Regions from separate parts of the Streptomyces sp. CNZ287 genome, predicted to be linked through region 1. Evidence: riboswitches for the same ligand, from Rfam matches in the RefSeq annotation. Region 1 holds a riboswitch; the other holds the start of a gene.

Region 1 (11,867 bases):
CTCCGGTCCTGCGGCCTCCGGTCCCGCTGCTGCCTCCGGCGTCAGGTCACCACCGCTTGACGGTCCTGGACACCGTGTGCCCGACCGCGAGGTAGACGCAGGCGGCGATCCCGTAGTTGAGCAGGACCTGCCACCAGTCGGGGTCCACGGTGAACATGTCGCGGGACCAGCCCGCGAGCCAGCTCGCGATGTCGTGCACGAAGGCGACGAAGTCGTTCGAGCGGTTCGCGTCGAGGACGTACAGGAGTATCCACAGTCCGATCACGATCGCGGCCAGATCCGCGATCCCGGCGATCACCGCCGCCGCACTGGGTCTGCTTCTGTTCGGCATTCACGGCGTCTTGCCGAGTAACGAATCGGTAAACGCCGCGCGGGGGCGGGGCTTCGGTGGCGTACGTCACGGGACGGGCCGGGGCGTACGCCACCGGCATGGCGCGCGGCGCCGGGGCGGCGGCACCGTGAGAATGCCGGGATGAGCGTCGCCGTCTGCCTCTTCACGTCCGACCTGCGGCTGCACGACAACCCCGCGCTGCACGCCGCCGTGCACGCCGCCGATGACGTCGTGCCGCTGTTCGTGGCGGACGACGCCCTCGCCCGGATCGGGTTCGCGCCGCCCAACAGGCGGGCGTTCCTCGCGGACTGCCTCGCCGGTCTCGACGAGGCGCTGCGGGCGCGCGGCGGCCGCCTCGTCGTCCGCGCCGGGGACCCGGTCCGCGAGGCCGTCCGGGTCGCGGCGGCCGCGGGGGCGGGCGAGGTGCACGTCGCCGCGGGCGTCAGCGCGTACGCCCAGCGCCGCGAGACCCGGCTGCGCGAGGCGCTGGCGGCGGACGGGCGGCGGCTCGTCGTGCACGAGGCGGCGGTCACCGTGCTGGCGCCGGGTGCGGTGACGCCGCAGGGGCGGGACCACTTCGCGGTGTTCACCCCGTACTTCCGCCGCTGGCGCGCCGCCGCGCCCCGCACGCCGCTGCCCGCGCCGCGCCGCGTCCCGGTGCCCGCGGGGGTGCGCTCGATCGCGCTCCCGGCGCGCGCGGAGGTCTCCGGCACCTCACCGGGCCTGGCCCGCGGCGGCGAGAAGGAGGGCAGGCGGCGCTTCGCGGCCTGGCTTCGTACCGGGGTGGCCGCGTACGCGGACCGCCACGACGACCTCCCCGGCGACGCCACCTCCCGGCTCTCCCCGCACCTGCACTTCGGCACGCTCTCCGCCACCGAACTCGTCCACCGCGCCCGCGCGGCGGGCGGCCCGGGCGCCGACGCGTTCGTCCGGCAGCTCGCCTGGCGGGACTTCCACCACCAGGTCCTCGCCGCGCGCCCCGACGCGGCGCACGCCGACTACCGCCCGCGCGGCGACCGGTGGCGCACGGACGCCGACGGGACCGCGGCGTGGCGCGCGGGGCGGACCGGCTACCCGATCGTCGACGCGGCGATGCGGCAGCTCGCGCACGAGGGCTGGATGCACAACCGCGGGCGGCTGCTGACGGCGAGCTTCCTGACGAAGACGCTGTACGTGGACTGGCGGGTCGGCGCCGCGCACTTCCTCGGCCTGCTCGTCGACGGGGACATCGCGAACAACCAGCTCAACTGGCAGTGGGTAGCCGGGACGGGCACCGACACGCGGCCGAACCGGGTGCTCAACCCGCTGGCGCAGGCGCGGCGTTACGACCCGGAGGGGGTGTACGTGCGGCGGTGGGTACCCGAGCTGGCGGGGTTCGCGGGGGCGGCGGTGCACCGGCCGTGGAGGCTGCCGGCGGGGGAGCGGGCGGAGTCGCGGTATCCGGAACGGGTGGTGGAGCTGGCGGAGGGGGCGGACCGGTTCCTGCGGGGGCGGGGGAAGCGGTGAGGCGGTGGCGGGTCCTGGCGTTGTACGGGGCGGGCGGCCGTCACGTACGCAGGGAGCAGTCGCCGCACGTGCCGCCGCCGGGGACGCGGTAGTACAGGCAGCAGCTACGGCGCCGGAAGGTCAGCCCCGGCCCCGTGAGCAGTCCCGTGCCGGCCAGCCGCCCCGTGCACAGCAGGGCGCCGGTGAGCCGGGTGAGCGGGTCGCCCAGCGCCGGGCGGGCGGCGCGGAGCGCGGCGGCGGCGCCGACGAGCGCGGAGGCGGCGTTGCCGTAGAGCAGCCCGGCGGCGACCTTGACGCGCAGCCCCGCGGCGAGCGGCTCCAGGTGCCGGGTCACCACCTCCTCGTACAGCACCTCGGGCAGCCGGGCCGCCGCGGGCGCCGGCCGCCCGGCGGGCACGGGCAGCCGCAGCGCGGGGCCTTCGTCGGCGCGCTGGAGCCCGGTCAGGTCCGGTAGGACGCCGTGGAGGAGGGCGCAGGCGAGCACCGGGGACCAGAGCCGGGAGGCGTGGCCGAACTGGACGAGGGAGGCGCCGATGCGGAGTTCGGCGGTGCCGTAGCGGCCGGCGGTGGCGGCGACGAGGTCGGCGGCGCCGCGGGCGTAGGTTCCGGCGACGGGGTGCCAGCCGTCGCCGGGCCCGGCGACGGCGAGGGCGAAGAACGGCCCGAGTGCGGCGACGTCTTCGAGCGCGGCGGCGACGACGGCCGGGGACAGGGGCTGGTCGGCGGGTGTCACGGTGCTCCCTTCGGGGCGGGGTCGGACGGCGCGGCGGCGGTGGGCGGCTCGGGTGGCCCGGGCGGCTCCGGCGGGCCGGGCGGGACCATGCGCGGGGGTGGGGTGTCGTCCGGAGGTACGCCGAACGGGCCGTGCGAGCCCGTGCCATCAGGCACGCGCGCGTCCCCTGGCGAATCCGCGTCCCCGGGCAGCCCCGCGCCACCCGGCGCATCCGGGTCCCCCGCCCTGGCCGCTCCCGGCGGGGGCCCGTCCGGGAGCAGGGTGATGTGGGGGCGGGACGTGGCCGGGTGGACGGTGACCTCCGCCGCCACCCCGTACACCTCCGCGAGCAGCGCCGGCGTCAGCACCTCCGCCGGCGGGCCCGCGGCGACCGCGCGGCCGGCCCGTAGCACGCAGATGCGGTCGCAGAACGCGGCCGCCAGATTGAGGTCGTGGAGGGCGACCAGCGCGGTGGCGCCGAGGCCGCGGACGAGGCGGAGGGCGTCGAGCTGGTGGCGCAGATCGAGGTGGTTGGTCGGCTCGTCGAGCACCATCGTGCCCGCGCGCTGCGCCAGCGCCCGCGCGATCAGCACCCGCTGCTTCTCGCCCCCCGACAGCCGGTCGAACGGCGCCCCGGCCAGGTCCGCCGCCCCGACCGCCGCGAGGCTGCCGGCGATGACGGCGCGGTCGGCGTCATCGTCCCCGGCGAAGGCGCGCTTGTGCGGCGTCCGGCCCATGGCCACCACGTCGTACACCGTCAGCTCGAAGGCGCCCGGGATCTCCTGGAGCACCGCGGCGAGCCGCCGCGCCAGCCGCTTGGCGGGCAGGGCGCGCACGTCGTCGCCGTCGAGGAGTACGCGCCCGGAGGTGGGCCGCAGCGCGCGGTAGACGGTGCGCAGCAGCGTCGTCTTGCCCGCGCCGTTGGGGCCGACGAGGCCGACGACCTCGCCGGGCGCGACGTCGAGGGAGACCGCCTCGACGAGCGTGCGCCCGCCCGCGGTGACGGTGACGGACTCCAGCCGCAGGGCGCCGGGCGCGGCGGGGGCGCCGGGCGCGCGGCCGGTCACCGGGCGGCCCCGCGGCGCATCAGCCAGAGGAAGAACGGCCCGCCGGCCAGCGCCGTCAGTACTCCCACCGGGACCTCCTCGGGGCTGATCAGCGTGCGCGCCGCCAGGTCGGCGGCGATGAGGAACGCCGCGCCGAGCAGCGCCGCCGCGGGCAGCGCCCGCCGGTGGTCGGCGCCGGTGAGCAGGCGCACCACGTGCGGCAGGATCAGCCCGACGAACCCGATCGCCCCGCTGACCGCGACCGCCGCGCCGACCATCACGGCGACGAGCGCGAACATCGCGGAGCGGAAGCGGTGCACGTCCAGGCCGAGGGCGGCGGCGGCCTCCTCGCCGGCGAGGAGCAGGTTCAGCGGCCGGGCCACGGCCAGCAGCGCGACCGTACCGAGGACGACGACGGCCAGCGGGATCCAGATGAGCCGCCAGGTGCTGCCGGCGAGGCCGCCGAGCATCCAGCGGAGCGCGGCCTGCGTCTTGTGCGGGTCGCCCGAGGTGACGATGAGGAACCCGACGACGGCGGAGAGGACTTCGGCCGTGGCGACGCCCGCGAGCACCAGGCGCAGCGACGTCATGCGGCCGTCGGCTCCGAGCGCGAGGAAGTAGACGGCGACGAGCGCGGCGAGGGCGCCGGCGAAGGCCGCGAGCGGCAGCGTGAAGAGGCCGAGGACGGTGACGTTGAGGACCACGACGAGCACGGCGCCGACCGTGGCGCCCGAGGAGATGCCCAGCAGCATGGGGTCGGCGAGCGGATTCCGTACGAGCGCCTGGAGCGCCATCCCGCACACCGCGAGCCCCGCCCCCACCGCCCCGGCGAGCAGCACGCGCGGGAGGCGCACGTCCCAGACGATGGTCTCGCGCACCGGGCTCCAGCCGGGGTCCGCGAGGGCGGGGTGGAGGCGGTGCAGGAGGATGCCCCAGACCTGGCCCGCGGGGACGCGGACGGAGCCGAGGGCGACGGCGGCGGTGGCGGAGAGCAGCAGCAGGCCGAGGAGGAGGACGAGCAGGGCGGGGAAGGGCAGCGCCCGGGCCCTCGTCACCGGAAGCGGTCCGGATGGAGCTGGCGGGCCAGCGAGTCGACGGCCTCCGGGACCCGTACGCCGAGGACGGTCGAGGACAGCGGGAGGACGGCGAAGCGTTCGTTCCGTACCGCCGGGACGTCCTGGAGCGCGGGGTGGGAGAGGAGGAACCGCTTCTTGTCGGCGACGGACTGGTCGCCGTAGTCGTAGATGACGATCGCGTCCGGGGCGCGGGCGGCGACCTGCTCGAACGACACATCGCCGAAGGGCTTGCCGAGGCCGGCGAAGACGTTGGCGCCGCCGGCCAGTCCGATGATCTCGTTGCCGATCCCGCCGCCGCCCGCGGTGAACGCGGTCTTGTCGCCGCTGTCGTAGACGAAGACCTCCGCGGCCTCCACCCCGGCGACCGCGTCCCGCACGCCGTCGAGCGTCCCGTGCAGCTCGCCGAGGAGCTTCTCCGCCCGCCGCGGGACGCCGAACACCTCGGCGACGGTGCGTATCTCGCGGTCCATGAGGTCCACCGTCACCGGCGGCTCGGCACACGCCTCCAGGCTGAGGTACGAGTCGATGCCGGCCCCGGCGAGCGCGTCACGGCCGCGGCCCTCCTCGAAGGTGCTGGCGAACCCGCCGTAGACGAAGTCGGGTTCCGCGGCGAGAAGGGTCTCGTAGGAGGGGTACTCGTCGGCGATCACCTCGATGCCTGCGTACGCCCCGCGGTAGGCGGGCAGGATCTCGTCGTCGAGATAGCCGGTGCCGACCACGGACTTCTCCAGCCCGAGGGCGAGCATGATCTCGGTGACGTGCTGGTTGAGGGTCACGGCCCGCTCGGGGGGCCGCTCGTAGACGGTCTCGACCCCGCAGTTGCCGACGGTCACCGGAAACCCGGGCGGCGACTCCCCCTCCGCCCGCCCGCCGTCCCGCGCGGGCCCCCCGCAGGCGGCGGCGAAGAGCAGGGACAGGGGAACGACCACACGCAACGACCGCACCGGGCCGCGCAGCAGGGCACGCACGACGGCGCACGCTCCTCTCCGGGGAAATCCGCCCCAGATCCGTCGAGGAGGCGACGACGTGAGTCTCCTGGCTCTCGGTTCACCGCCGGCCCCTGGCCTTCCCACCCCCGCGGGGGCAGTGGCCTGTTCGGAGCCGGCTCACCGATCACAGTGGCGGGACCGCACCGGATTCACACCGGTTTCCTCGTTCCGCCGTCGCCTTTGGCAGCGCCATCATCGCAGACGAACACCCTCCCGCGGGAGGGCACGTGGCGTGCGTGACAGGCGCCCGGGAGCGGGCGCCACCACCTGATCGCCGGCGGCACCCCGTTAGGGTGTAACGCATGATGTCGATGAGTGACCCTTACGAGATACGGGCCGGGGTGCCGTCCGTCGCGGACTACCGGCGGTTGCGGACCGGGGCCGGGTTGTCGGACAAGGCGGCCGAGGCCGCCGCCGTGGGGCTGCCGCAGACCTGGTACGGGGTGGTCGTGTACCACCGCGGGGTGCCCGTGGGGATGGGGCGGGTCGTGGGGGACGGGGGGACCGTGTTCCAGGTGGTGGACATGTGCGTGCTGCCGGACCACCAGGGGCAGGGACTCGGGAAGCAGATCATGGCGGAGCTCGTCGCGGAGCTGGACCGGCGGGCGCCCGCCACCGCGTACGTGTCGCTCGTCGCCGACGGGCCCGCCCGGTTCCTGTACGAGAAGTTCGGCTTCGCCGACGTCGCCGGGCACGGCTCCCTCGGCATGTACCGCGCCGGCTGAGCAGCCGCGACGCCCGGCCCCGGGCCTCGTACGGCCATACGATAGGCGCATGCCGGAGCGCGACACCGCCCCCTCGCCCACCCCCGCCGTCCACCGTCACGAGTGGACGCCCGACCGGGAGCAGCTCGAAGCCGCGAGCACGGTCTTCGCGCTGCTCGCCGACGCGACGCGGCTGCACCTGCTGTGGCTGCTCGCCGAGGGCGAGGCCGACGTCACCGAGCTGGCCACCGCCAGCGGCGCCGCCCGGCCGGCCGTCAGCCAGCATCTGGCCAAGCTGCGCCTCGCCCACCTGGTGCACTCCAGGAAGGAGGGCCGCCGCGTCGTGTACTCGCTGCGCGACGGGCATCTGCGCGGTCTCGTCATCGAGGCCCTCAACCACGCCGACCACCTCATGACCGGCGAGCCCTGGCACTCCTGAACCGGTAACCGCCCCGCGGGAATAGCCCCCGGACCTCCCTCTGTTTAACATGTGCGTATATGCGCACACGAGCAAAGGAAGAGGCCAGGGCCATGTTCTCCGTACTCCGCAACCGCACCTACCGGCACCTCTTCGCCGCCCAGGTCATCGCCCTCGTCGGCACCGGCCTCGCCACCGTCGCGCTCAGCCTCCTCGCCTACGACCTCGCCGGCGGCAACGCCTCCGCCGTCCTCGGCACCGCCCTGGCCGTCAAGATGGTCGCCTACGTCGGCATCGCCCCCGTCATCGGCGCCCTCGGCGACCGCATCCCGCGCCGCGCCCTGCTGGTCGCCGCCGACCTCGTGCGCGGCGTCGTCGCGCTCGCGCTGCCGTTCGTGACCGAGGTCTGGCAGATCTACGTGCTGATCTTCTTCCTCCAGTCCGCCTCCGCCGCGTTCACCCCGACCTTCCAGGCCACCATCCCCGAGGTGCTCCCCGCCGAGCGCGACTACACCCGCGCGCTCTCGCTGTCGCGGCTCGCGTACGACATGGAGAGCCTCTTCAGCCCCGTGCTCGCGGCCGGGCTGCTGACGCTCCTCACCTACGACCGGCTCTTCCTCGGCACCGCCGCCGGCTTCGCCGCCTCCGCCGCGCTGGTCGTCTCGGTGGCGCTGCCGAAGCCCGTCCCGCGCGAGGGGGGCGGGGAGGGCGGCACGGAGAGCGGCGGGGTGTTCGCCAGGGCCGCGTACGGGATGAAGCTCTTCGGCTCCGCGCCGCAGCTCCGCGCGCTCCTGGCGCTCAACCTCGCCGTCGCGGCGGCCAGTTCGATGGTGATCGTCAACACCGTGGTCCTGGTCCGCGACCACTTCGCCCGCCCGGTCGGCGACGTGTCGCTCGCGCTGGGCGCCTACGGCGCCGGGTCGATGGCCGTCGCGCTGGCGCTCCCCCGGGTGCTGGAGCGGGCCGGCGACCGCGCGGTGATGCTGCCGGCGGCTTTCGTGCCGGCGCCGGTGCTGGCCGTCGTCGGGACGGGCCTCGCGGCGGGGGTGAGGACCTGGCCGGCGCTGCTCGCGGCGTGGGCCGTGCTCGGCGCGGCGACCTCGGCGATGGTGACGCCGGCGGGGCGGGTGATCCGCGGCGCGGTGCCGGGGAAGGCGGACCTGCCGGCGGCGTTCGCGGCGCAGTTCTCGCTGTCGCACGTCGCGTGGCTGGTGACGTACCCGCTGGCCGGCTCTCTCGCGGCACGGGCCGGGACGGGGGTGGCGGCGGGCGTGCTGGCGGTCATCGGGCTCGCGGCGGCGGTGGCGGCGGTGCTGGTGTGGCGGCCGGCGGGCGCGGCGCGTACGGCCGGGCCCTCCCTGCGGGACCGCGGCGCGCGGCTCACCCGGGACCGTACGACCACCGCGGCGTGACGCCCTCAAACCGCCCCGCGTGACACGCGTCACCGCACGTCGCCATACCCCCAGGGGGTATCTCTGCTACGCTGATCACCAGAGAGACCGCACCGGAGACGAAGGGCAAGGAGACCCACCATGAACGCCACCCAGCACCACGACGCCGGCCACGGTCAGCACGGTGCGCACGGTCACCACGGTCACCACGCCCCCGCGGGACCCGCCGGGCTGGACAGCTCCGAGGACGGCTACACCCTCGCGCTGGAGACCACCGCGGCACCCGCGGGCGCCGAGACCGAGCTGCGCTTCCGCCTCCTCGGCAACGACGGCCGCCCGGTCACCGGCCTGACGCCCATCCACGACAAGCTCGTCCACCTGATCGTCGTACGCCGCGACCTCACCCGCTACGTCCACGTCCACCCCGCGGAGGCGGCCGACGGCACCTGGTCCGTCCGCGTCCTCCTTCCCGAGGCCGGCGCCTACCGCGTCTTCGCCGACTTCGCCCCCGCCGCGCTCGGCCGCACCCTCACGCTCGGCGCGGACCTGACGGCCGGCGACGGCGCCGGGCCCGCGCACGAACTCCCCGCGCCCGCCCCGGCCTTCACCGTCGACGGCCGCGAGGTGACCCTCACCGGCGAACTGGCGGCGGGCGAGGGGCGGCGGCTGGAGTTCGCCGTCGCCCGCGACGGCGAACCGGTCACCGACCTGCAGCCCTACCTGGCCGCGTACGGCCACCTCGTGGCGGTGCGCCGGGAGGACCTCGCGTACGTCCACGTCCACCCGGACGGCTCCCCCGGCGACGGGACGACCGGACCCGGCCCCGTCGTGGCGTTCCACGCGCAGGTGCCGGGCCCGGGGACGTACCGGCTGTTCCTCGACTTCAAGCACGAGGACGCGGTGCGCACCGCGGAGTTCACCGCGGTCGTACGGTGACGGCGGTGAACGGGCCGGAAGGCGGGGCCGCCGGTCAGGCCCCCGGTCCCGCCGGTGCAGGAGTCAGTCCTTGCCGACCGGGAAGTTGCTGCGGAACACCCCCTGCGGGTCGCGGGCGCGCTTGACGGCCCGCAGGCGGGCCAGGCTCTCCGGGCCGAAGACGTCCGCCGGGCTCTCGTCGGGGCCCAGGAACGTGTACGGCTTGCGGCCCGCGACGTACGGATCGAGGGCCTTCACCAGCGCGCTCCGGCGGACGGGGATGCCGGCCGCCGCCTCGGGGGAGAACGGGACGCCGAAGAGGTACAGCAGGTACGGCTCCGGCAGCGCGCCGTGCGGGGAGTCCGAGGGACGGCCCAGCGCGCCGCCGACGTGGCGGAGCTGGACGCCGAGCAGCGGCGCGATCGGCTCCGCGAGGAGCGCGTCGATCACGGTGTCGTCGACGGCCGTGAGCATCTCGGCGCGGCCGAGGCCCGGACTGGGGTCGGTGGGCTCGGCGGTGATGGTGCCCAGCTCGTGGACGGGCAGCACGGCCCGGTTGTCGTCGATCCGGCCGGCGATCGCATCGAACGGGCGCAGCAGCTCGGGCCCGGCGTCCCCGGCGCCCTCGCCGAGGTACGTGGTGTGGACGGCGACCATCGGGTCGGCACCGGGGAGGTTCAGCAGGCCGGCCCAGACGGTCAGCTCGTCGGGCGCCGCGGCGGTCACCGAGCGGAAGACGTCGAGCACCTCGCGGGCCTGCGCGCCGGGCCAGAGCATCTGGCCGCCGTAGAGGGCGGGCGCGGGGTGCAGGCGGAACTCCGTCGCGGTGACGAGCGCGTAGTCGCCGCCGCCGCCCCGCAGGGCCCAGAACAGCTCGGGGTCGCTCTCGGCGGTCACCCGGGCGGGCACGCCCTCGGCGTCGACGACCTCGAAGGCGGTGACCGAGTCGGCCGCCCAGCCGTGCGCGCGGCTGAACCAGCTGACGCCGCCGCCCAGCGAGTAGCCCGTGACGGAGACGACAGGCGAGCTGCCGGGGAGCCCGGTCAGCCCGTGCCGTGACGCCTCCTCCTGTACGCGCCCCCACTTCACCCCGGCGCCGACCCGCGCGATCCGCGCCGCGGGGTCGACCCGCACCTCGTCCAGCAGCCCGGTGCGCAGCAGAACGGCGCCCTCCACGGCCCCCGAAGCGCCGTGCCCCGCGGGCTGCGTGGCGACCGCGACACCGGCCCGCCGCGCGAAGCGGACCAGCGCGGCGACGTCGTCGGCGTCGGCCGCCTCCACGACGCCGGCGGCGGCGGGCTGCGGCACGGCCAGGTTCCACGGCCTGGTGGCCACCTCGAAGCCGTCGTCGCCGGGCAGGAGCACCCGGCCGCGGACGGCGGAACGGAGTTCGGCGAAGCTGCTCATCTCGGATCCTTACGGAAGTCAGCAACAAACGGTTCGGATCCGAGCATCTCGCGCGGGTCTGACATCGGGCCGCGGGGGGCGCCCGTACGGACCGGATCTTCCGGGACATACGAGACAGCGCGGACGGACCGCGTCCGGGGCAGGTCCTGGAACCGCCCCGGCCGCGACGCCAGTCGGGCGCGGGCCTACGCGAACGCCGCCTCGGCGTCCAGTGCGCCCGTGCACACCGGCACCGTCCGCCACGGCGTACGGGCCAGCACCCGCCGGGTCAGCTCCGAACACCTCGCGCGCGAGGATGCCGGCCTCCTCGAAGTGGTCGACCACCGCCCCGTCTTCGCGGAGCGCGGCGGCGAGGGCGCCACACAGGGTGGACTTGCCGGCCCCGGGGCTGTTCCCGATCACGGACACGACCTGAACGGTCATCGCGGCAGTCGCGCAGCCGCCGCACGGGCCCCGCGGAGTGGGTGCGATATCCGGAGGTGCGAGGGTCTGTACCACCTTCGTCAATGTGAGATAGGTCTCACCGCCGCACTTCTTATGGGGATTCTTCGTGCTCCGCGGGATTCCTGCGCTGGCACATTGTTCCGGCGTCGGAGCACCCCTCGCCCCCACGCGACGGAAGGGACGCCACGACAGTGACGACGATCTACTGCCCGCGGTGCGACAGCCGGCACGACCCGGCGGGAGCGCCGTGGTGCGCGCAGCCGCGCGACGTGCCCGCGGTCCCCGAGATCTACGGGACCCTCGGCGCCCCGGCGCAGCTTCCCGCGGGAGCGCCGAACGGACCTGCGCCCACGGACCTGGAGCTGTTCGACGACCACGACCGGACGGCAGCCCTGCCCGCGGTGCCGGAAGCCGCGTACGGCGGCGACGGCGTGGGTGCGGAACTCGTGCCCGTACGGCCCCGGTCGCGGCACCGGCGCTACAAGCGGCGCAGCCGGCGGCTGGCCGGTCTCGCGGCCGCCGGTATGACCGTGCTCTCCGGCGGGCTGCTCGCCGCGAACGCCATGGGCGGCGGCGGAGGTGCCCGTACGGACGAGGCAGTGGCGCGGACCGACACCCCCGTGCAGCCGCTCCCGTCCGAGGAGCCCGGCGGCGACGGCGGCGCCGGCCAGGACGGCGACCGCCCCTCGGGCGCGGCGAAGCCGGACGGCGCGGAGCCCGCCGGGCCGCGGACCGGACCGACGAAGGCCGCCCGCGACGCGGACCGGCCCGCGGAGAGCCCGGCACCGACGAAGGACAGCCCGGCGCCGACGACCACCACCCCGGCGGAGGGCCGCGTCACCGCGCCGGACACCGCCGAACCCGAGTCGTCGTCACCGTCCACCGGCACCCCGACGCCCACGCCGAGCAACGAGGGCGACACCGACGG
Region 2 (11,867 bases), on a different contig from region 1:
ATCCTCGGTCCCGGCTACCCGGGCCACAACGACCACACGCACGTGGACGGCCGGTCCTCGCGCTACTGGTCGGCTCCCTCCTGCGGCATCTGACCGCGGGCGGCGCAGCAGCACAAGCGGCGCGGCAACGCCGCCGCAGCAGCAAGCGGCCGCCGGCCGGACCCGCCCCCCGCGGTCGGTTCCGGCCGGCGCCGCGGCTCATCTGCCGTCCGGCAGGCGGCGCTCAGAACTCGTCGTCGAACCCGACCGAGCCCTCCACGGCCACCTGGTACGCGGACGGGCGCCGCTCGAAGAAGTTCGTCAGCTCCTGCACGTCCTGCAACTCCATGAACGCGAAGGGGTTCTGCGACCCGTACACGGGCGCGAAGCCCAGCCGGGCCAGCCGCTGGTCCGCCACGCATTCCAGATACGCGCGCATCGAGTCGGTGTTCATCCCCGGCAGGCCGTCGCCGCACAGGTCCCGCGCGAACTGCAGCTCCGCGCGCACCGCCTCGTCGAGCATGTCGCGCACCTGCCGCCCCAGCTCCTCGTCGAAGAGCCCCGGCTCCTCCTCGCGGACCGTGTCGACCACGGAGAACGCGAAGTCCATGTGCATGCTCTCGTCGCGGAACACCCAGTTCGTGCCCGTCGCAAGCCCGTGCAGCAGACCGCGGGAGCGCAGCCAGTAGACGTACGCGAACGCGCCGTAGAAGAACAGTCCCTCGATGCAGGCGGCGAAGCAGATGAGGTTGAGCAGGAAGCGGCGGCGGTCCTCCCTGGTCTCCAGCCGCTCGATGTTCTCCACGGAGTCCATCCAGCGGAAGCAGAACTGCGCCTTCTCGCGGATCGACGGGATGTTCTCGACGGCGGCGAACGCCGCGGCCCGCTCGTCCGGGTCGGGGAGGTAGGTGTCGAGCAGCGTCAGATAGAACTGGACGTGCACGGCCTCCTCGAAGAGCTGGCGGGAGAGGTAGAGGCGGGCCTCCGGCGAGTTGATGTGCTTGTAGAGCGTGAGCACCAGGTTGTTCGCCACGATCGAGTCGCCGGTGGCGAAGAACGCCACCAGCCGGCCGATGAGGTGCTGTTCGCCCGGCGAGAGCTTCGCGAGGTCGGAGACGTCGGAGTGGAGGTCGACCTCCTCGACGGTCCAGGTGTTCTTGATCGCGTCCCGGTAGCGCTCGTAGAAGTCCGGGTAGCGCATGGGGCGCAGGGTCAGCTCGAAGCCGGGGTCGAGCAGGTTCTTGGCTCCGGTGGCGGTGGTCACTGGCAGGCCTCGCAGGTCTCGGGGTTCTCCAGGGAGCAGGCGACGGCATCGTCGGCGTGCGGCTGCTGGACGGGCAGGGGTACGGGGGCGGCGCCGGCGGGCGCGGCGGCGCGGGCCGAGCGGGCGATCCGGGTGGCCGGGCGGGAGCGCAGGTAGTACGTCGTCTTCAGCCCGGACTTCCAGGCGTAGGCGTACATCGAGCTGAGCTTGCCGATGGTCGGCGCGGCCATGAAGAGGTTGAGCGACTGGGCCTGGTCGAGGTAGGGCGTACGGGCCGCGGCCATGTCGATCAGCGCGCGCTGCGGCATCTCCCACGCCGTGCGGTAGAGCGCCCGGACCTCCTCGGGGATCCAGGTCAGCTCCTGTACGGACCCGTCGTGCTCGCGCAGCGCCTCGCGGGTCTGCGCGTCCCACACCCCGAGCGCCTTCAGCTCGGCTACCAGGTAGGAGTTGACCTGGAGGAACTCGCCGCTCAGCGTCTCGCGCTTGAAGAGGTTGGAGACCTGCGGCTCGATGCACTCGTAGACGCCGGCGATGGAGGCGATCGTCGCGGTCGGCGCGATGGCCAGCAGCAGCGAGTTCCGCAGGCCCGTCTCCGCGATCCGGGCGCGGAGCGCGGTCCAGCGCTCCGGCCAGACCGCGCCGGCCTCGGGGTAGTGGTCGGGGTGGAGCACGCCGCGGGCGGCGCGGGTGCGGGACCAGGCCGGGTGCGCGCCGTGCCGCTCGGCGAGGTCGGCGGAGGCGGCGTACGCGGCGAGCATGATGCGCTCGGCGATACGGGTGGACAGCGCCCGCGCCGCCGGGGAGTCGAACGGCAGCCGCAGCCGGAAGAAGACGTCCTGGAGGCCCATCACGCCCAGGCCCACGGGCCGCCAGCGGGAGTTGGACGCCGCGGCCTGCTCGGTGGGGTAGAAGTTGATGTCCACGACGCGGTCGAGGAACGTCACGGCCGTACGGACGGTGGCGTCCAGCTTCTCCCAGTCCATCGCCCCTTCCCAGCCGCCGGCGGTGTCGACGAGATGGGCGGCGAGGTTGACCGAGCCGAGGTTGCACACCGCGGTCTCGCCGTCGTCCGAGACCTCCAGGATCTCGGTGCAGAGGTTCGAGGAGTGCACGACGGCGCCGGGCTCCGCGGTCTGGTTGGCGGTGCGGTTGGCGGCGTCCTTGAAGGTCATCCAGCCGTTGCCGGTCTGCGCGAGGGTACGCATCATCCGGCCGTACAACTGCCGCGCGGGGATCTGCCTGACGTATCGCCCATCGGCCTCCGCGCGGGCGTACGCCGCGTCGAACCCGGCGCCGTACAGGTCGGTCAGCTCGGGCACGTCGGCGGGCGAGAAGAGCGACCAGGGGCCGTCGGCCTCGACGCGGCGCATGAACTCGTCCGGGATCCAGTGCGCGAGGTTGAGGTTGTGGGTGCGGCGGGCCTCCTCGCCGGTGTTGTCCCGCAGCTCCAGGAACTCCTCGACGTCGGCGTGCCAGGGCTCCAGGTAGACGCAGGCGGCGCCCTTGCGCTTGCCGCCCTGGTTCACGGCGGCGACGGAGGCGTCCAGGGTGCGCAGGAACGGGACGATGCCGTTGGAGTGGCCGTTGGTGCCGCGGATCAGCGAGCCGCGGGAGCGGACCCGGGTGAAGGGGATGCCGATGCCGCCGGAGTGCTTGGAGAGCCGGGCGACCTGGTGGTAGCGCTCGTAGATCGAGTCCAGCTCGTCGAGCGGGGAGTCCAGCAGGTAGCAGGACGACATCTGCGGGTGGCGGGTGCCGGAGTTGAAGAGGGTGGGGGAGGAGGGCAGGTAGCCGAGGCGGCTCATCAGCCCGTACAGCTCGGCCACTTCGGCGACGTCCGCGTCGGAGTCGCCGGCGGCCAGCCCGCAGGCGACGCGGAGGAAGAAGTGCTGGGGGGTCTCGATGACCGCGCGCTCGGTGGGGTGGCGCAGCAGATAGCGGGTGGAGACCGTACGCAGGCCGAAGTAGCCGAACAGGTCGTCGCGGCCCTCGGCCACGGCCTCGTCGACCAGCGCGTCGAGGCGGGCGGCGTGCCGCCGGACGAACGCGGCGGTGGCGTCGGCGACGATGCCCTCGCGGTGGCCCACGGCGATCGCGGCGGAGAAGCTCGTGGCGCCCTGGCCCGCGGCCTCCTCGGCGACGGCCCGGGTGAGCAGCCGGGCGGCCAGCTTCGAGTACTCCGGCTCCTCGGCGATGAGCGCCGCCGCGGCGTCGGTGGCCAGCTCCCGCAACTCCGCCTCGCCGGAGCCCGGGTGCCGTCCGCGCAGCGCGTCGGCGGCGACCCGGGCGGGGTCGGTGGCGGGGAGGTCGGCGGTGAGCTCGGCGAGGGTGCGGGTGAGCGCGGCGGCCGGGCCGTCGCCGGCACGGGGGGTGGCGGAGGCGGGCCCCGTAGGCGCGGCCGGTGGTGCGATCGTCAAGATGCTGCTCTCCCTCGCTCGGCGGGGGCCGCGCGGGAGAGGCTGCGGTACGGGCGCAGGCGGGCATGCCAGACTCCGTCGAGGCAACCCGTGTGCGTCCGCGAGCCCAATCCACGAGACCCGGACGTCATCGATCGCTGCCGCAGGTTTTCGGGCTCACGACATACGGACCCGCCGGCGCGTGGCAGGCATGCCCGTACATCGCTCACCGTTGCGGGACAGCTCCGGACTTCCACCGGATTCCCCTGCGTCGGCAGCTAGGACGAGCATACATCTAGTGGCTTGCTGTGGAAGCACCCCCATATGTTGTGTCGTCTCTCGGTCGGGCGTCAGAGGTCCGCGACGAAGGCCCAGAGCGGCAGATCCGGCAGCGGCAGCCAGTCGCGCGCCGGGGTGCGGACGAACCCCAGCCGCTCGTACAGCCGGTGGGCCGTGCCCATCTGCGGGGTGCTGGACAGCACCACCCGGTGCGCCCCCAGCTCCCGCGAGCGGTCCAGACAGGCCCGTACGAGCGCCTCGCCCACGCCCCGGCCGCGCGCCTCCCGGGCCACCGCCAGCATCCGGAACTCGCCCTCGCCGGGACCGCTCAGCTCCGCGAACGGCGACCCCGCCGTCACGAACGTCACACTGCCCAGCACGTCCCCGCCGACCGCGCGGGCGTCCCCCTCGACCGCGACCAGCACCTCGGCGCGCTCCGCCGCCGCCCGGCGGTGCACGTCCCGCAGCTCGTGCACGTACGCGTCGTCCTCGCCGAACGTCAGCAGCCCGTCCGCCAGATACGCCTCGGCGACCAGCTCGCCCGCCCGCTCGTACTCCTCCGGCCGCACCGGCCGCACCGTGAAGTCCATACCCCGAGTCTGCCCTGCCCCACCGACAACGGGCCGCCGCCCCCGGAAGCCGGGGACGGCGGCCCGTACGTCTGCGGCCCGTGCCGCACCGCGCTCAGCAGCAGCGGAAGCCCTTGCGCGGGTCGTCGCCCGCGTCCGTGCGCATCCGCTCGAACTCGCGCCGGGTGGGCACCTTCGCGTCGGGGTCGTGTCCGCGCAGGTGCTCGACGTAGCGCTCGTACGCCGTGTCGCCGATCACCTCGCGGACGTACCACCAGACCTTGCGCCCGGCCGCCGCCAGCGCGGCCGTCCCGGTCACGAGCCCCCTCCGTCCCGCGCACCGCCGCCGGCACCCGGTCCTGTGCCCGGCTTGAACCCGCCGCCGCTGCCCAGCCCCGCCGCGGCCAGCTCCTCCTTCTCCTCCTTGGTCGCGATCAGTTGCGCCGGTGCCACGTACGACGACTCGTGGTACGGCTCCTCGTGGCTGACGACGGACTCCGGGTTGCGCAGCGACTTCACGCACACCCGGGCCGCGTCCAGGATCACGACGACCACCAGCAGCGCGAAGACCGCGGACAGCACCCCGTCGACGGTCGTGTTGGTGACGATCGTCTCGGCGTCCTCCAGCTCCTGCCCGGACAGCTTGCCGGAGTCGATGCCCTCCTGCGCCACGTCGCCCTGGGCGAAGAAGCCGACCCGCGGGTCGTCGGAGAAGACCTTCTGCCAGCTCGCGGTGAGCGTGACCACCGCGACCCAGATCAGCGGGATGCCCGTCACCCACGCCCACTTCAGCCGCCCCGACTTGATCAGCAGCGTGGTGCAGATCGTCAGCGCGACCGCGCCGAGCAACTGGTTGGTGATGCCGAAGAGCGGGAAGAGCTGGTTGATGCCGCCGAGGGGGTCGTTGACGCCGACCCAGAGGAAGTAGCCCCACAGGCCCACGACGACCGCGCTGGTGGCGATGAGCCCCGGCCACCAGCTCACGCGCTTGAGCGGCTTGTAGACGTTGCCGAGGGTGTCCTGGAGCATGAAGCGGCCCACCCGGGTGCCCGCGTCCAGCGCGGTGAGGATGAAGAGCGCCTCGAACATGATCGCGAAGTGATACCAGAACGCTTTCAGACTGTCCCCGGTCACGTCGGAGAAGATCTCCGAGACGCCGATGGCGAACGTCGGTGCGCCGCCGGTACGGGATAGCAGCGTCGACTCCTCGACGGAGTCGGCCGCCGCCTGCAGTGCCGCGGGCGTGATCTCGTACCCGAAGCCCTGGATCGCCTCCGACGCCGACTGCGCGGTGTCGCCGATCACCGTGGGCGCGGAGTTCATCGCGAAGTACAGTCCCGGGTCCAGCACACAGGCGGCGATCATCGCCACGATCGCGACGGAGGACTCCATCAGCATGGAGCCGTAGCCGATCATCCGGATCTGCGTCTCCTTCTGCACCATCTTGGGCGTGGTGCCGGAGGAGATGAGGGAGTGGAAGCCGGACAGGGCGCCGCAGGCGATGGTGATGAAGACGAACGGGAAGAGCGAGCCGGCGAAGACCGGTCCGGTACCCTCGCCCGCGAAGTCGGTGACGCCGTCCATCTTCAGCGTCGGCGCGGCCACGACCACGCCGATGAAGAGCAGCGCGATGGTGCCGAGCTTCATGAACGTCGACAGGTAGTCGCGCGGCGCGAGCAGCATCCACACCGGCAGCACCGAGGCGATGAAGGCGTAGATGACCATCCAGATGACCAGCGACTCCTTGCTCAGCGTGAACGTGTCCGCGAGCGAGGACTCGGCCACCCAGCGGCCCGCGACCAGCGCGAGCAGCAGCAGGGCGATGCCGATCAGCGACACCTCCGCGACCCGTCCCGGACGGATCATCCGCAGGTAGAAGCCCATGAACAGGGCGATCGGGACCGTCATGCCGATGGAGAACGTGCCCCAGGGGGACTCCGCCAGCGCGTTGACGATGACCAGCGCCAGCACCGCCAGCAGGATGATCATGATCGCGAAGACCGCGAGCAGCGCGGCGGCGCCGCCGAACGGGCCGATCTCCTCGCGCGCCATCTGGCCGAGCGAGCGGCCGTTGCGGCGGGTGGAGAAGAAGAGCACCACCATGTCCTGGACCGCGCCCGCGAAGATCACGCCCGCGACGATCCAGATCGTGCCCGGCAGGAAGCCCATCTGCGCCGCCAGCACCGGGCCGACGAGCGGGCCCGCGCCGGAGATCGCGGCGAAGTGGTGGCCGAGGAGGACCCGGCGGTCGGTGGGCTGGAAGTCGATGCCGTTGTCGAGCCGTTCCGCGGGGGTGGCGCGCGTCTTGTCGGCCTTGAGCACGCGGTAGGCGATGAACTTCGAGTAGAAGCGGTAGCCGATGGCGTACGAGCCGAGGGCCGCCGCCACCATCCAGGCCGCCGAGACCTCCTCGCCCCGGGAGAGCGCCAGCATGGTCCAGCCGATGGCGCCCACCAGGGCCACGACGGTCCACAGGATGACGCTCTTCGGTTCCAGACGTGGCTTTTTCGGCACGTCCGGGGGTGCTTGCACAGTCATGGCGGCTCCGTCCCCTGAGCTCTCAACTCTTGCAATGCGCTCGAAATGTAGAGCAGGGGCAGGCCGCCGTCACTAGGGCGATCAGTCGCTATCCGATCACGAAAGCCCCGTCCGGGGCCCTGCGGCCGGGGCAGAGCGCGGCGGCGGCCCGGCGCCGGGCCGGGAACGCCGCCGCGCGGCCGCTCAGCCCACCGGGCGGCGGAGGCGGGCGACGAACTTGTAGCGGTCGCCGCGGTAGACCGAGCGGACCCACTCCACCGGCTCGCCGTGGGTGTCGACGGAGTGGCGCGAGAGCATCAGCATCGGCAGGCCCGTGTCCGTGCCCAGCAGGCCCGCCTCGCGCGGCGTGGCCAGCGAGGTCTCGATGGTCTCCTCGGCCTCGGCCAGGTGGACGTCGTAGACCTCGGCGAGCGCGGTGTAGAGCGAGGAGTGCTTGACCAGGCTGCGGCGCAGCGCCGGGAAGCGCTTCGCGGACAGGTGGGTGGTCTCGATGGCCATCGGCTCGCCGTTGGCCAGGCGCAGCCGCTCGATGCGCAGCACCCGCCCGCCGGGGGTGATGTCGAGCCGCTCGGCGAGCTGGTCGCCGGCGGTGACGTAGCCGATGTCCAGCAGTTGCGAGGTGGGTTCGAGGCCCTGGGCGCGCATGTCCTCGGTGTACGAGGTCAGTTGGAGTGCCTGCGAGACCTTGGGCTTGGCCACGAACGTGCCCTTGCCCTGGATCCGCTCCAGCCGACCCTCGACGACCAGCTCCTGCAGCGCCTGGCGCACGGTCGTACGGGAGGTGTCGAACTCGGAGGCGAGCGTGCGCTCCGGCGGCACCGGGGTGCCGGGAGGCAGGGTCTCGGTCATCTCCAGCAAATGCCGCTTGAGCCGGTAGTACTTGGGCACGCGGGTGGTCCGCCCGGTGCTGCCCCCGGCACGTCCCGGCTCGTCGGCTGCCGGTACCGTCGCAGCCGACGTTCCCTCGGCCGGTCCGGCGTTCGTCCTCATGACTCCTCCGTCTGGTAGCGGCTCACATCCTGGCACGGCTCGTCACCCGTCGGTGCACTCGCGGGGTGACGGGATAGCTCACATGTCGGTCCGGTAACGGAAGCCGAACCGGCAGGCCGCACACCCTTGACACCCTCATTGGTCTAGGCCAGGCTTCGTTCCACGATTGGTCCAGACCAAGACCGTCAACCTGGTCTAAACCATTAAAGACCACAAGTCCACTCCACGGGCAGGGTCCGGGAGCAAGGACTTTTCGGTGGCGAATCGCTGGCGAAAGACGGCTGGGGGGCGTGGGCCGGCATGTTGAGGAGGGTGACGTGAAGCGCACGGCGGTAGCGGTGCTGGCGGCGGCTGGCCTGGTGGCAAGCCTCGCCGCCTGCGGTTCTGACGATGGTGACGAAGCGGGCGACAAGGGCGGTGGCGCCAAGTCGTTCAAGGGCGAGACGCTCACCTTCTGGGCCATGGACGGCTCGACCCCTGACGACTGGCTGAAGGACGTCGAGGCCGAGTTCGAGAAGAAGACGGGCGCCAAGCTCGAATACAAGGTGCAGCAGTGGAACGGCATCCAGCAGAAGCTGACCACCGCGCTCTCCGAGGAGAGCCCGCCGGACGTGGTCGAGGTCGGCAACACCCAGACCCCCGCCTACGCGGCGACCGGCGGTCTGGCCGACCTGACCGAGCTGAAGGAGGAGATCGGCACCGAGTGGACCGAGTCCCTCAACGAGTCGTCGGTCTACGAGGGCGCGCAGTACGCGGTGCCGTGGTTCTTCGCCAACCGCGTGGTGATGTACAACAAGTCGATCTTCAAGGAAGCCGGCATCACGGAGATCCCCAAGACCCGTGACGACCTCTTCGCGGCGTTCGACAAGATCGAGAAGAACACCGACGCCGAGCCGATCTACATGCCCGGCCAGAACTGGTACTTCTTCGACGGCCTGCTCATCGGCCAGGACGCCGAGCTGGTGAAGCAGGACGGCGACAAGTGGGTCTCCAACCTCTCCGACCCCAAGGTCGGGGCCGCCATGGAGATCTACAAGCAGTACGCCGACTACTCCACGGCGCCCAAGGACAAGGACGAGGCCACCCCGCAGCAGGGCGAGGTCTTCGGCAAGGGCAAGACCGGCGCGATCATCGGCATGGGCTGGGAGTCCGGCATCGCCGTCGAGGCGAGCAAGGACAAGAACTTCGAGAAGGAGATCGGCTACTTCACCATCCCCGGTGAGACCGCCGACACCCCCGAGAGCGTCTTCCTCGGCGGCTCCAACCTGGCCGTCGCCGCGGGCAGCGAGAAGCAGGAGCTCGCCCAGGAGTTCCTGAGGATCGTGCTCTCCGACAAGCACGAGGGCGCCCTCGCGGCCGCCAACGGCGTGATCCCCAACAAGGACTCGCTGCTGTCGAAGCTGGAGGGCAACGAGGCGGCCGAGGCCGCGGCGCCCGCCGCCGCCGTCGGCGGCACCACGCCGCTCATCCCGGAGTGGGGCGCGGTGGAGAACACCCCCAACCCCATCAAGTCGTACATGACCGCCTACCTCAACGGTGACTCCCACGAGGAGGCCGCGAAGTCGGTCGAGGACGACCTGAACGAGCGCCTGGCGCAGGAGTAAGCCTCACCGGGCGGGCGGGACCGGGTACGACCCGGCCCCGCCCGCACCCGCGGGTCCGAAACCACCTCGTCCCGAAGAGATCGCCGCATCATGACTGTGCAGATACCGAGGCCGGCCGAGAAGGCCAAAGGCCGCGCCCGTACGACACCACCCCCACCGCCCGGACGCCACCGCAAGGCCCAGGGCTCCGCCGGCGCCCTCCCGTACCTGCTGCTGCTGCCCGCGCTGGTGCTCACCGCGGTGCTGCTCGGCTGGCCGCTGATCAAGAACGGCGTCCTGTCGTTCCAGCAACTCGGTATGAAGGAGCTGATCCAGCACCTCACCGTATGGAACGGCGTCGACAACTACGCCGACGCCCTCGGCGGCGAGGACTTCTGGCGCGTCACGCTCCGGACGATCGTCTTCACCGCGGTCAACGTCGCGCTCATCATGCTGCTCGGCACCCTGGTCGGGCTGCTGCTCGCCCGGCTCGGCCGCAAGATGCGGCTCACCCTGCTGATGGCGCTCGTGCTCGCCTGGGCGATGCCCATCATCGCGGCCACCACCGTCTACCAGTGGCTGTTCGCGGAGCGCTACGGGGTCGTCAACTGGATCCTGGACAAGCTCGGCTGGCACTCGATGGCCGACTACTCCTGGACCAGCAGCCAGTTCTCCACCTTCTTCGTGATCACGGTGATGCTCGTCTGGACGTCGGTCCCGTTCGTGGCGATCAACCTCTACGCCGCCACGACCACGATCGCCAGGGAACTGTACGAGGCGGCCGGGCTCGACGGCGCCGGCGCGTGGCGCACGTTCACCTCGGTGACCTTCCCGTTCATCAGGCCGTTCCTGCTCGCCACCACGTTCCTGGAGATCATCTGGATCTTCAAGGCGTTCCCGCACGTCTACGCGATCAACGGCGGCGGCCCCGACCGGCTCACCGAGACGCTCCCCGTCTACGCCTTCGTCGAGGGCGTCGGCAACCAGCACTACGGCATGGGCGCGGCCATCTCCGTACTCACCATCCTGGTCCTGATGGGGCTGACGTCGTACTACATCCGCTTGCTCATGAAGCAGGAGAGGGAAGACTCGTGAGGCGCTCGCTCTTCGGCCGCTTCTGGCCCAACGCGACGGCCGTGGTGCTGTTCGTCATCTTCCTCTTCCCCGTGTACTGGATGTTCGCCACGTCACTCAAGCCGACCGGCGACATCATCAGCGAGGACCCGGTCTGGTTCCCCCTGGACCCGACGTTCGAGCACTACCGCACGGCCTTCGACGCCGACAACTTCTGGAACTTCTGGAAGAACTCGCTCACGGTGACCCTGCTGGCGGTCGGCTTCTCGCTGCTCGTCGCGCTGCTGGCGTCCTTCGCCATCGCGCGGATGCGCTTCCGGGGCCGTACCGGCCTCATCCTGGTCTTCATGTTCGCGCAGATGGCGCCCTGGGAGGTCATGGTCATCTCGGTGTACATGCTGGTGCGCGACGCCGACATGCTGAACAGCCTGGTGCCGCTCACGCTCTTCTACACCGTGATGGTGCTGCCGCTCACCATCCTGACCCTGCGCAACTTCGTGGCCGCGGTGCCCAAGGACCTGGAGGAGGCGGCCATGGTCGACGGCGCCACCCGGGTCCAGGCGTTCCGCAAGGTGATCTTCCCGCTGCTGGCGCCCGGCCTCATGGCCACCTCGCTCTTCGGCTTCATCACCGCCTGGAACGAGTTCCCGATGGTGCTGGTCCTCAACAAGGAGGCCGAGGCGCAGACCCTGCCGCTGTGGCTGTCCCAGTTCCAGACCCAGTTCGGCGACGACTGGGGCGCCACCATGGCCGCCGCGTCGCTCTTCGCCCTGCCCATCCTGCTGCTCTTCCTGTACCTGCAGCGGAAGGTCACCGCCGGCCTCACCGCCGGTGCCGTGAAGGGGTAGGACCTGTCTCCCCGGTCCCGCCTGCGGCGGGCGAACGACGGGACCGGAGAGACAGGTCCTCCCGTACCACCTCGTAAGCTGCGGCGGAACCACCCGCCGCGGGAAGGGACAGCACGACGGCCATGACGACACTCGCAGGGAGCACCGACACCCTGACCCGGGACGCCCTCGCCGTACTGCAGCCGAGCTTCCTGGGCACGACGCCCCCGGACTGGGTACTGCGCCGCCTCGACGAGGGCCTGACCGGCGTCGGGCTCTTCGGCCGCAACATCGAGAACCCCGAGCAGGTCGCCCGGCTCACCGCGCGGCTGCGCGCCGCCCGGCCCGACGTGCTGGTGGCGATG

What was found. Region 1 has a riboswitch for cobalamin ahead of FB457_RS28815 (ABC transporter substrate-binding protein). Riboswitches for the same ligand answer to the same signal wherever they lie in the genome.
Region 2: linked by a shared signal. The riboswitch ahead of FB457_RS00575 (ribonucleoside-diphosphate reductase subunit alpha) and the one ahead of FB457_RS28815 (ABC transporter substrate-binding protein) in region 1 are both predicted to bind cobalamin.

Annotation. Positions count from the first base shown of each region.
Region 1 is NZ_VISV01000020.1:54,514-66,380, reverse strand. It holds gene FB457_RS28840 (hypothetical protein) at 47-331, opposite strand; gene FB457_RS28835 (cryptochrome/photolyase family protein) at 473-1,837, shown strand; gene FB457_RS28830 ((2Fe-2S)-binding protein) at 1,878-2,570, opposite strand; partial or broken gene FB457_RS28825 (ABC transporter ATP-binding protein) at 2,756-3,643, opposite strand; gene FB457_RS28820 (FecCD family ABC transporter permease) at 3,613-4,650, opposite strand; gene FB457_RS28815 (ABC transporter substrate-binding protein) at 4,647-5,627, opposite strand; cobalamin riboswitch at 5,680-5,870, opposite strand; gene FB457_RS28810 (GNAT family N-acetyltransferase) at 5,963-6,385, shown strand; gene FB457_RS28805 (ArsR/SmtB family transcription factor) at 6,435-6,803, shown strand; gene FB457_RS28800 (MFS transporter) at 6,896-8,194, shown strand; gene FB457_RS28795 (hypothetical protein) at 8,315-9,109, shown strand; gene FB457_RS28790 (FAD-binding oxidoreductase) at 9,173-10,495, opposite strand; gene FB457_RS28780 (hypothetical protein) at 11,131-11,867, shown strand, end outside.
Region 2 is NZ_VISV01000001.1:121,332-133,198, reverse strand. It holds gene FB457_RS00585 (D-Ala-D-Ala carboxypeptidase family metallohydrolase) at 1-93, shown strand, start outside; gene FB457_RS00580 (ribonucleotide-diphosphate reductase subunit beta) at 224-1,243, opposite strand; gene FB457_RS00575 (ribonucleoside-diphosphate reductase subunit alpha) at 1,240-3,663, opposite strand; cobalamin riboswitch at 3,788-3,934, opposite strand; gene FB457_RS00570 (GNAT family N-acetyltransferase) at 3,993-4,511, opposite strand; gene FB457_RS00565 (YbdD/YjiX family protein) at 4,606-4,809, opposite strand; gene FB457_RS00560 (carbon starvation CstA family protein) at 4,806-7,028, opposite strand; gene FB457_RS00555 (GntR family transcriptional regulator) at 7,212-8,018, opposite strand; gene FB457_RS00550 (extracellular solute-binding protein) at 8,336-9,622, shown strand; gene FB457_RS00545 (ABC transporter permease subunit) at 9,713-10,696, shown strand; gene FB457_RS00540 (carbohydrate ABC transporter permease) at 10,693-11,523, shown strand; gene FB457_RS00535 (glycoside hydrolase family 3 N-terminal domain-containing protein) at 11,646-11,867, shown strand, end outside.